Regions from separate parts of the Bradyrhizobium sp. MI1.4 genome, predicted to be linked through region 2. Evidence: riboswitches for the same ligand, from Rfam matches in the RefSeq annotation. Region 2 holds a riboswitch; the other holds the start of a gene.
What was found. A riboswitch is a leader RNA that binds a small molecule or an ion and turns the genes downstream of it on or off. The one in region 2 is predicted to bind cobalamin.

Region 1 (5,712 bases), on a different contig from region 2:
CGTTTAAGGCACCGTCACGGAACGGGAGTGGTTGCGATGGAACATGGGCAGGCCGAACTGGTCAGACGGAAACCTGTAATCTTCGGGCAACGTAAGGTGCGGCCGCGGGCATGCCTGGCCGTCGGCAAGCGGCATCTGCGCGCCTTTCTACGGGATGTGCTGGAGGATATGGGATTTGTTATCAGCGAATGCAGGACTGCTGATGAGTTGCCGCATGTACTCCGCACGGAGTTCCCTGATCTGATCCTGCTCGGCATTGGCTCGGACCGCATCGAGCCTGGACGATTGCTCGAGATACTGGTGCGCGAAGAATTTGCAGGCCGAGTGCTGGCGTTCGGAGCGCGCGAGTCGATCATCATGGCGGCAGTGCAGCAGGTCGGCAGTGAATATGGACTTGCTATGCTGCCGCCGCTCAGGGCGCCGTTTGCAGCCGAGACGTTGCGCGATCGGATCGGCATGCTCTTGCCAAGAGAGCCGGCGCCCCGTCCCGCGGTCCATGTCGGAGAAGCCTTACACGCTGGCTGGCTTGAGCTCTGGTATGAGCCGAAGTTTGACGCGTGTACCCTTAGCCGCCGCGGCGCCGAGGCGCATGTGCGAATGCGGCACCCGACCTGGGGCGTTGTTCCACCGGCCTATTTCATCCCGGAACCTCACGATCCGCATTTTAGGAACTTGTCGCAGTTCGTGATCGACCGCGCGATCAAGGATTGGCAGTATCTTCTGGAGCAGCAAACTTCGATCGATCTCTCCATCAATCTCCCGGCAGCATTCCTGATTGACCCGCAGGCAGTACGCGATCTCTGTCGGCGCATGCCGTCGCACGCCGCTTTCGGCGGTTTGACGATTGAAATCGAGAGCGTGGAAGCGATCCAGAACCTAGATCTCCTGGTCGAGGTTGCGCGTGAGGTTCGCTTTCACAACATTGGCCTTGCAATCGACAATGTCGGTGCCAATTGGCCGCAGCTGATGGGGAGGACAAAATTCCCGTTCATGAAATTGAAAGTGGATCGTCAGTTCGTCGGCGGCTGCGCGAATGGGCCCCTCAAGCGAACGGTGTGCCGCCATATCGTCGATCTAGCCAAAGAGTACAATGTGCGCACCGTCGCCGAAGGTGTGGAGAGCCAGGCTGACCTAATTGCCGTGGCCGAACTCGGCTTCGACCTTGCGCAGGGCCATCTGTTCGGAAAAGCCATGCCACTGAAGCAATTTGCACAGTCATCTTTCAACCCTGCTCCAGCTGGTCTAAAATAGTTGCGAGTGGCTGAGTGCGGCCAAGCGACGCTCACGAGCACCGCCATGCCTACTCGGCACCAGGCATGAGGCTGAGTGCAATTCGGTCTGCAAGGCCAGTGTCGCTCGTCCCGCCGCCACTTCATTTCCCTCCGAAGCTTGTTATACCACAAGCCCGTTTTGGCAAGCCTCCAGCGAGTCCTCCGCGCAGCTAGCGTTGCAGCCATGAGCGAGGCTTGCACAAACCTCCAGTCGGGGTGTGTGACCGGAGGTTTGCCGAGATCCAACGTAGACCTGCGTCCGTTGGCGGTTTTTGCCGTCGCCGGTTGAGGAAGCGTCAGCCTCGCTTGCCCCCGCGCTGACGTGCCAAACAAACCGACGGACGCTTCCAGCGTCAAGTCGCGACTGACTCTCGCAAGAGGGCCCGAGGGCTCGTAGCCTGAAATTGAAGCGACCTGTTGCTGTCGCAGATGCAACACGGTCTCAGACCCGGGACAGCCGAATTGGGCAAATTGCCCAACATTGAGCGCGTCTGCGTTTGGCACGGCATTTGAAAGGGATCGCCCATGGCATCGCTCGCCTAAGGAGTCGGAAGGCATGGCTTACAAGATCGTCGCTTCGCAATGCACCGTTTGTGGCGCATGTGAGTTCGAGTGTCCCAACGCGGCGATCAGTCTGAAGCGCGACATTTACGTTATCGATGCCAAAAAATGTACGGAGTGCGAGGGCCATTGCGACACGCCGCAATGCGCGGTGGTCTGTCCGGTCCCTGACACCTGTGTCCCGTCCAAGACAGGATAGGCAGCCCGCGACCAAAAGGCCTCATCGCTCGATTTCGCGAACGAAGTTGTAGATGTGGGACCTTGAGGAGACCACGACCGCATGGGGCGCATCGAGGTCGATTAACATCGTTATGAGCTTAAGGCGCTGAGCGACTCCGAGGAACCCCTCAAAGGGCTCTGTCGGAGGACACCGTCGAATTTGTCACGAACAAGGACAAGGCCCTCGATGCTCAGTGGCCGCGTTAAGGCCTATCGTCGCTCGCCGCGAGTCGAGGCGAGGCAGACCGGCGTCGAGCGGCCACCGACGCATCGAAGCCGACGCAAAAGTCGCTCAGCACGTGAACACCTAGTGCACCGAGAAGATCATCTTGGCCAACCTCACGGAGCGGTCGACCTCGTGCCTGGTCGCGGGCCCGCCGAACACCAAGGAGCCGACCTGATCATCCGTGCGGTCCTGGAGCAATCCGGCTTTCGAAATTTTTAGGGAGCCTCGTGGGCTGTGACCAAACGGATGCCGGCCGAGGATGATCGCACCTTCCTGACGCGCAGGTTCGAAAAGCTGCTGACGGAAGGTCGCCTCCTCGCGATCACACAGATACCGAAAGCGGCCCGGGTTCGTTCCGGTGGTGGAGCTCAACCGTTACGCGAGCAGGGAGCGAATGCATTTCACAAGCGGAGCCTCCACGGATCAGGGCGTGTTCACCAGGCCGCGAGCAAGACCGTCGTACCCGCCTAGTGCGCTCGTAATCGCTTGGGCAATGTCGCAGCGAGAATCGGTAGGTTGACGCATCGATCCTCGTGCGCATAATTTCAAGCCGTCGCGGTCTCCGGATTTCGTTTGATCCGGAGCTAAGAGGGAAGCCGGTGCAATGCCGGCGCTGCCCCCGCAACTGTAAGCGGCGAGCCGCTGTCCAACGAAGTCACTGAAGCCATGCGGCTTCGGGAAGGCCGGACAGCAGCGACGACCCGTGAGCCAGGAGACCTGCCTCGACAAGATATCGTCCACGGGCGGGGCGTCCCGGTGTGCGCCAAGCAGTTGTCGCTCACGCGATGTTCGCTGTCTGCGTCCGCCATGGCCTTTGCCCCAACATGGGGTCTAAGCTATGTCAATCCTTTCGCTTCCCGTTGCCACACTGGGGACGTCACGCATCGGCCCACGACGCGAACTCAAATTCGCACTCGAGAGCTACTGGGCGGGAAAATCCAGCGAAGCCGAGCTCCTCGAGGCGGGGAGTGGACTTCGTGCCGCTAATTGGGCACGGCAGAAATCCCGCGGTGCGACCGTCATTCCTTCGAATGACTTCTCGCTCTACGACCATGTGCTCGATACCAGCCTAATGGTTGGCGCCATTCCCGACGTTTACGGCTGGAACGAAGGTCCTGTGTCGCTTAAAACCTACTTCACCATGGCGCGTGGCGCTCAAGACGGTGGTCACGCTCAGCATGGGCCCGGCGTAGCCGCACAGGAGATGACGAAGTGGTTCGATACGAACTACCACTACATGGTGCCGGAATTTCACCAGGATCAGATCTTTAAGTATGCCTCTCGGAAGCCGATCGAGGAATATGAGGAGGCAAGAAGCCTCGGTTATCAGACGCGGCCCGTCCTAGTGGGCCCAGTCACTTTCCTGAAGCTCGGCAAAAGCGTAAATCCCGCATTCAATCCGCTGTCGCTGCTTGATCGACTCCTCCCCGTCTATGTCGATGTTCTCCGCGAACTAGCCTCGCGCGGCGCTGAATGGGTTCAGCTCGACGAGCCATGCCTAGTGATGGACGTCGACGAAGCATCTCGGGCCGCTGTCCGCCGGGCCTATGCTCATTTCGCTAAGGCCGTGCCGGCCCTTAAAATCATGGTGGCCACATACTTCGGGGGTGTCGGCGACAATCTTGAAACAGTCTTGGCCTTGCCCGTTGCCGGGGTTCATGTCGACCTGGTTCGTGCACCTGACCAGTTGGACGCGATTGTCGCCAGAGCAGGTAGAGATCTCGTGGTCTCGCTCGGTGTCGTTGATGGTCGCAACGTGTGGCGCTCTAATCTGCCGGCGCTACTCGACCAACTTGCTCCTATGGTCAAAAAACTGGGCAGGGACCGTGTTCAGATTGCCCCCTCCTGCTCGCTGCTTCATGTTCCGACCGACATTGAACTAGAGATCGATCTCGATCCCAATCTGAAGACGTGGTTGGCGTTCTCAGTGCAGAAGATCAAGGAACTTTCGATATTGGGCAAAGCGCTGGCTGGCCATGCTGCCGACGTGACCGATGAACTCACGCTCTCAGAGGATGCATCCGTCACCCGCGAAACATCGCCGAAGATCCACAGTGCGAACGTCGCCGGACGAATGGCCGCGATCGACGATAGCATGCGTCGCCGTCGCAGTGCGTTCACCCAGCGCGCCGACGTCCAGCGCGTCGCCTTCGCATTGCCGATGTTTCCAACCACAACCATCGGATCCTTTCCGCAAACGGCGGACGTCCGCAATGCGCGTGCAGCTCATGCGCGGGGAGCGCTGAATGACACGCAGTACGAGCAGCTTCTGAAAGCGGAGACAGCCCATACCGTGCATTGGCAGGAAGATATCGGCCTGGACGTGCTCGTACACGGTGAGTTCGAGCGCAATGACATGGTTCAATACTTTGGCGAGCAGCTGTTGGGTTTCGCATTCACCAAGCACGGCTGGGTTCAGTCTTATGGCTCGCGGTGCGTTCGTCCTCCTATCCTGTTTGGAGATGTCTCCCGCCCGAAGCCCATGACCGTTAAATGGTGGCGACATGCGCAGTCTCTGACCAAAAAACCCGTCAAGGCTATGCTGACCGGACCGGTGACGATCCTGAACTGGTCGTTTGTCCGTGACGACATCCCGCGGAGCGAGACATGCCGACAGATCGCTCTCGCGATCCGAGACGAGGTCATCGACCTTGAGGCGGCTGGAGCGACCATGATCCAGATCGACGAGGCTGCGTTGCGGGAGGGATTGCCACTGCGCAAATCGCAGTGGAAGGACTATCTAGATTGGGCAGTGGACAGTTTCCGTGTTTGCTCCTCCGCTGTCGCTGACGGAACTCAGATCCATACGCACATGTGCTATTCCGAGTTCAACGAAATCATCGATGCGATCGCAGCAATGGATGCCGACGTCATTTCAATCGAGGCGTCGCGCTCCAAAATGGAATTGCTCGACGCTTTCAAGAGCTACAAATATCCTAATGAAATCGGGCCGGGCGTCTATGACATTCATTCACCGCGCATTCCCGCAGCAGCCGAGATCAAGCAGCTGATTGTGTTGGCGCGGCAGCGGGTTTCCGATCGGCAGCTCTGGATCAATCCCGACTGCGGACTGAAAACTCGAAGATGGGAGGAGGTGCGTCCCGCGCTCGTCAATATGGTGGCCGCCGCACGCGAGTTGCGGGCCGAGGCATGATCGTACGGAGCGTGTCGCCAACCTATCTGTGAATAAGATGAACGCGCTTTGGGAGCTCGCGATAACCTTGCGAGCTTCCAAAGTTTCCAGCGCCTACGAATGCCGGTTTGCCCCGGCGGAGGCGATCGCATACAGCGGCGACAAGCTCGAATCCGGCGGACGACCGCATGCCGGCCATACCGATTAGGTGACATATTCCCAGTCACTTGCGCTCGACGCGAACCACGATCCTATCGCTTCATTTATCCATCCCATGGATGCGTCCCATCACAACAATCTAT
Region 2 (5,712 bases):
CGTCGCGCAGCAACGGATGCGCGACGAGAACCGGAAAATCCAACGTATGCAGCGCGCCGTAGAACCAGCGATAAGCCCGCCGCGATGAATCCAGCCTTTGCAGCAAATTGCCGTCGGCGCCGTCGATGTCGAACCAGAGGTCACCGCAATACGAGCGGTAGACCGGGGCGCCCGGGACAGTGGACCGCGCGGGATAGTTGTCGTCCTCGGCAAGTACAGACGGACCGCCGCAGCCGGCCGCGAGGCGCGCGGTCAGCCCCTGGACCTCGTGCACATCCAGAGATCTCGTTGGTCCATCGCGGGGCGCATCCCCTGCCTCGATCAAGGTCTGACCGGCAAGGGCGATCCGATCCCGCCGATAGAGATTGCCGTTGAAGGCAAACCATTCGATCTCACGGGCCGACGGCGATATAGGCTGCCGATCGAACGATGGAGCCGTCGTCCAGTTCGGTGAGGCGTTCATCACGCGTGATTCAGCGGAGATCAATTGCCCACGCGAGAACAGCCGCCCGTGATCCATGGAGAGCCAGCCGCTGAAAATCCAGGTCAGCACGAACACCATCGCCGCGAGGCCGATGAGATGATGCAGCGCATGCCAGCCGCGATAGGGCGAGCCGATCAGACCGCTTCGAGGTTTGATCCGCGCAAGGCCGAGCACAGCGCCCAGCAAGGCCGCGATCAGGGCCAGCAGCGACAAGGTCCAGACCACGCGATCCCACAGCGACCAGTTGCTTCGCAGGATCGTTGGATAGATCCAGTGCAGCACGCTGCCGACGAGATTCCAGGTCCGCTCGCTGCGCGTCGTATCCAGGACGATCTCGCCGGTGAGCGAGGAGACATAGACCTCCGTTCCAGCGGCGTCGCCCAGGGCAACCCGAAACAAGGGCCGGTGGCGGTCAAAGCCGTTCGGCACGCTCCATTGGTCATAGTCCGCGCGCGCAAGGATTGCGGCCCGCGCGGCATCCAGCCCGCGGCTGCGCGCGTGGTCTCGCGCGATGGCCTGCGCGACGTCGGAAGATGCGACCGAGGCGCCGGCTCCGTCGGAGGCACGCACTGCGCCCGCGCGCGACGGCCCCGAGACGACATAGACCGGTCCGTCACTGCGCTGGATCAGGCGAACGCGAGTCGCATCAGCAATGCCGCTCGCGGCCACGGCATCGGCGACCGCAAGCTGCCTCGTCTCGGCGCCATCCAGCGGCCCAAGCCCGGCGAAGCGTTCCGCTTCCGTCAGAGACGGAAACGGAACGAAGTGCATCACGATTCCCGTCGCGAACCACATCGCGAACAGCAGGCAGAACGCAATCCCGAGCCATCGATGCAGCAGGACGATCGCGCGCATCATCGATCAGCATCCTACCATTTGAATGCGGCCGAGAGTTCATAGGTGCGCGGTGCACCCAAGAGGATCTGGTCGGGATAGAACGGATCACCCCAGATCGCATAGCGCTTGTCGGCGATGTTGCGCACCCGGAAAGTCAGGCGAGCCTGGTCGACCGCGTTGAACACCGTCTTCGGGATGTCGACGAAGGCATAGACGTCCGCGACAGTGTGGGCCTTCATCGTCACGACATTCGCATCGGTGTTGTAGCGGTCGCCGACGTGACGGCCGGTGACGCCGACTTCCACGGGCCACGGCGTGAAGAACCGATACGACGCTCCGGCATTCGCCACGACGCGCGGCACGTTCGGCGGCGTGTTGCCGGAGAACGAGCCGCCGACAAAATTAAAGTCGGCGTAGCGCGCATCGACATAGGCGATGTTGCCCCAGAGACGCAGGGGATCGATCGGACGCACGGACGCGGCAAGCTCGACGCCCTTCGATTCCTGCCGTCCGGCAAGGTTGAGCTGCATGCCGCCGGCCGCGGCATAGACGTTCTTGCGCAGGATGTCGTAGGCCGAGAACGACCACTCCGCCCGGTTGTCCCAGAACAGGTGCTTGACGCCGGTCTCGTAGGTGCGCGCGGTGGTCAGGTTCAGCGGATCGGTCGGATTGAGCAGGAAGATGTTGTTGGCCGAGATGTCGGCGCCGGTGGCGTATTGGCTGAAAAAGGTCAGGCCCGGTACGGCTTCCCAGGTGTAGCCGATACGGCCTGTGGTCGGGACCCAGGATTGCGAGAACGGGAAGTTCGCCTTCTCCAGACCGAACTTGTCGGTCGAATTGCGGTCGAGCCCGATATGCTCGACGCGCAGGCCGCCGACCAGCGCAAAGCTGCGCGTGAACTTCAGCCGGTCCTCGAATGACAGCGCCTCATTGTCGATGCGCGCGGTCTGCTGCTGAATGGTGAGCAGGCCGTAATAGCCGCGAGGCGGATCGACCAGCGGAACGGAATCGCCGGGGAAATTTGCGGCGCCCGGCCTCACGAAATCAAGGTAGCTTGAGGAAAGCGTCGTGACCAAACGGTTGTCAAAGCCGGCGATATTCGCATCCCAGATCAAATCGGTGACGTTGCCGACCAAGCGTTGGCTGTGCGCGACATAGAAGCGCTCACGATCGACCATGTTGGTCCCGGAATTGAACGCCTCGATCTCATTGTTGAACCATGTGCGCTCAGCTCCGTAAGCATAGGCTTGACTTTTCAGCGTCAGGTCGGGCGCCAGATTCAGCTCGAAACCGCCGCGCAGCCACACCTCCTTCGCCACGTTCTTGTTGTCGAGGACGTTGTAGTTGGTATTGAAGGTGCGGTCGTCGATCGTGACCGCACCGAGATCGGTTTTGTTGTAGTTCGAGACGTAATTGCCGGAAACGATCCCCGTCGTCGCATGCGAGCCGCTGAAGGCAATCGGCACCAGCGGCGCACCCCAATAGGCTTTCGAGCGATCTTCGCGATACTCGATCGCGCCCCAGACCTTGAGGCTGTCGGAGATGCGGTAGTTGAGCTGGCCGGAGACATCGACCGTCTTGGTGTTGGTGTCGTCGGCAAAGCCGTTGAGCGAGGAACGGCTGACGTCGAAGCGGTAGTCCAGCCCCTGCACATTGGTGCTGCCGCCCGAGCCGTAATGCGCCCGGAACGAGTTCAGCGAGTCCCAGGAGAAATCTGCCTCGTTCCGGATCGGACCGGTGTGCGGCTGCTTGGTGACGAAGTTGATCGTGCCGCCGGCGGCGCCCTCGCCCGACATCAGCGACGCCGGACCCTTCAGGAATTCGACTGCCTCCAGATTGGCCGTGTCCATGATCCGCGAGGTCATGTTCTGCGGACCGATCTTGATGCCGTTATAGAGCGTGTTGATCTGGCTGTTGGTGAAGCCGCGCATGGAGAAAGCCGAAGGCTCGGCCGGATTGTCGCCGGCTGTGACGCCCACCGCTCCCTGCGCAACGTCGGACACGGTGCGGTAGCCCTGCTCGCGCATGGTTGCGGCCGAGATCACCTCCACGGTCGCGGGCGTTTCTCGCACGGTCAGGCCGAGGCGCGAAGCGCTTTCGGCGACGGCATTGGTGTTGAGCGGCGTCTGTGCCGCCGTGGTCGGCGCGACGGGCTTGGGCACTGCGGATGCAGTCTCCGGCCGGCGCGCTGCTGCGCGGCGTGAGCGCTGCGCGTCCCGTCCGGCCGGCTTGGCCTGCCTGCGGGATTGTGGCGCCGACACCTCGACGGGCGGCAGTGGCTCGCGGGCCTGCTGCGCCAAGGCCGCTGGCATGTCGATGGCGACGAAAGATGTGAGAGCGGCGGATGCCAGTAGGAAACGGCGTGGTCGTACAATACGAAGGGAATACACGGTCTTGGACCTCGGAGTGACGTCAGTGGCACGTCACCGCGAACCAGGGTTCCATCGTCCGGCTTGTCAGCCTTCCGGTGAAGCCGAATGTCTGTACTCCCCGACCGACATCTTCGCGTGTGACCACGGCTGACGGCAGGTCTCCTGGCTTGCGGGTCAGTACCTTGCATCGCCTTCCCGGGACCGAGATACCCAGTGGCTCGTGACGCAAGATTCGCCGCTTACAGTTGCGGGGGCAGCCACGGCATTGGGGACAACGTCCCCGCACCGCATTCCCTTTTCATCCCCTCTCGGGGAAACCGTCGCGAGCATCTAGGATTACGATCCAGACAGAGTCAATGTGCCAGTTGCGGCGCTATTGCCACAACGACCAGTTTCCTTGGAGAAAAGCATGGAAGGCGAGACCTTCCTCTGGCTGATACGGCACGCGCCTGTCGATGGCGTTTCGGGGATCATCCATGCAGCCGACGCGCCGGCCGATCTCGGTGCTCGCGCGCAGCTGGAGGCGCTGCGCCAGCGCTTGCCGCGGGACGCCGCGAGCTATGCGAGCCCGTCGCGGCGCACCGTCGAAACGGCCCGCGCGCTGGGACTCGAGCCGCTGCAGCTGGACGAATTCAGCGAGCAAGACTTTGGCGACTGGACCGGCCGTCGGCATGACGAACTCGCCGCGACCGGTGGCGAGGCCTATGCACGGTTCTGGAGCGATCCGGCGCGCGGACGGCCGCCCGGCGGCGAAAGCTTTGAGGAACAGGTCGCGCGGGTCCGCCTGGGTTTGTCGAAGATCGGCACCGGGGCCGCAACGCTCGTCGTGCATTCCGGCACGATCCGGGCGGCGCTGTGCATCGCGCTCGACCTGACGCCACAAGCGGCCCTGCGCTTCATGATCGATCCGCTGTCGCTGACCAGGATTGACCGGCTCGCGACCGGCTGGCGCGTCGTCTCCGTCAATCAGCGGACGATTTGATCAGGCCGGACGATCAGGCACATTGGCCTGCGCAAAGGTCGCCATGCCGTTGTGGAGCGCGCAGGCCGACCGCACCAGCGGCAGCGCGATGGCCGCGCCCGATCCTTCGCCGAGCCTGAGATCCAGGCTGATCAGCGGCTGCACGTTCAGCGCGCGCAGCACCAGCCGATGCCCCTGCTCCGCCGACTGGTGCGAGGCCAGCAGGAACAGCTGGCACGAAGGGTTGAGCCGCACCGCCGCCAGCGCCGCGACCGACACGATGAAGCCGTCGATCAACACGGGGATGCGGTGCTGTGCAGCCGCGATAACGGCACCGCAGATGGCGGCGATCTCGAGACCGCCGACGGCGCACAGGATCTTTTCGGGCGCAGCGCCCGCAACGTCATGGCGTGCGATTGCAGCGTCGATCACCCGCGCCTTGTGCACACGGCCGGCCGCGTCGATGCCGGTACCGCTGCCCGCGATCTCCGCGGCGCTCACGCCGAGCAAGCCGGCCGCGATCGCCGCCGATGTCGTGGTGTTGCCGATGCCCATCTCGCCGAAGATCAGAAGATCGGGCTGCCCGGCCTGTGCGCGCGTCACCGCACGTCGGCCGGCTTCGAACGCAAATGCCAGCTCCGTGGGGGTGAGCGCAGCTTCGACGCTGAAATCGCGCGTACCGCTGCGCGGCTTGTCGGTCACGATTCCAGCCATCTCCTCCTGCGCCAGCGTGCCGGCGTCGACGACCTCCAGGCTGGAGCCCAGCTCACGCGCCAGCACCGAGATTGCGGCACCGCCGGAGGCGAAGTTCGCCAGCATCGCGATCGTCACTTCCTGCGGATAGGCCGAGACGCCCTGCGCGACGATGCCGTGATCGCCGGCGAAGATGATGATCGGCACCCGCGCCGCGCGCGGCTGCTCGGTTGCTTGCAGGCCCGCAAGCTCGATCGCGAGCTGCTCGAGCAGGCCGAGCGCGCCGGTCGGTTTCGTCAGTTGCGCCTGCCGCGCCACCGCCGCCTCGCGGTGGACTGCGGAGATGTCGGGGCATTGTTGGGTGA

Region 1: another riboswitch for cobalamin. It lies ahead of metE (5-methyltetrahydropteroyltriglutamate--homocysteine S-methyltransferase); the one in region 2 lies ahead of AC0L23_RS24410 (TonB-dependent receptor).

The regions. Positions count from the first base shown of each region.
Region 1 is NZ_JBVVPP010000002.1:24,557-30,268, reverse strand. It holds gene AC0L23_RS02510 (EAL domain-containing response regulator) at 37-1,251, shown strand; gene AC0L23_RS02505 (4Fe-4S binding protein) at 1,828-2,031, shown strand; cobalamin riboswitch at 2,817-3,016, shown strand; gene metE (5-methyltetrahydropteroyltriglutamate--homocysteine S-methyltransferase) at 3,116-5,431, shown strand.
Region 2 is NZ_JBVVPP010000025.1:37,222-42,933, reverse strand. It holds gene AC0L23_RS24415 (PepSY domain-containing protein) at 1-1,342, opposite strand, end outside; gene AC0L23_RS24410 (TonB-dependent receptor) at 1,354-3,711, opposite strand; cobalamin riboswitch at 3,829-4,030, opposite strand; gene AC0L23_RS24405 (histidine phosphatase family protein) at 4,103-4,675, shown strand; gene cobT (nicotinate-nucleotide--dimethylbenzimidazole phosphoribosyltransferase) at 4,676-5,712, opposite strand, start outside.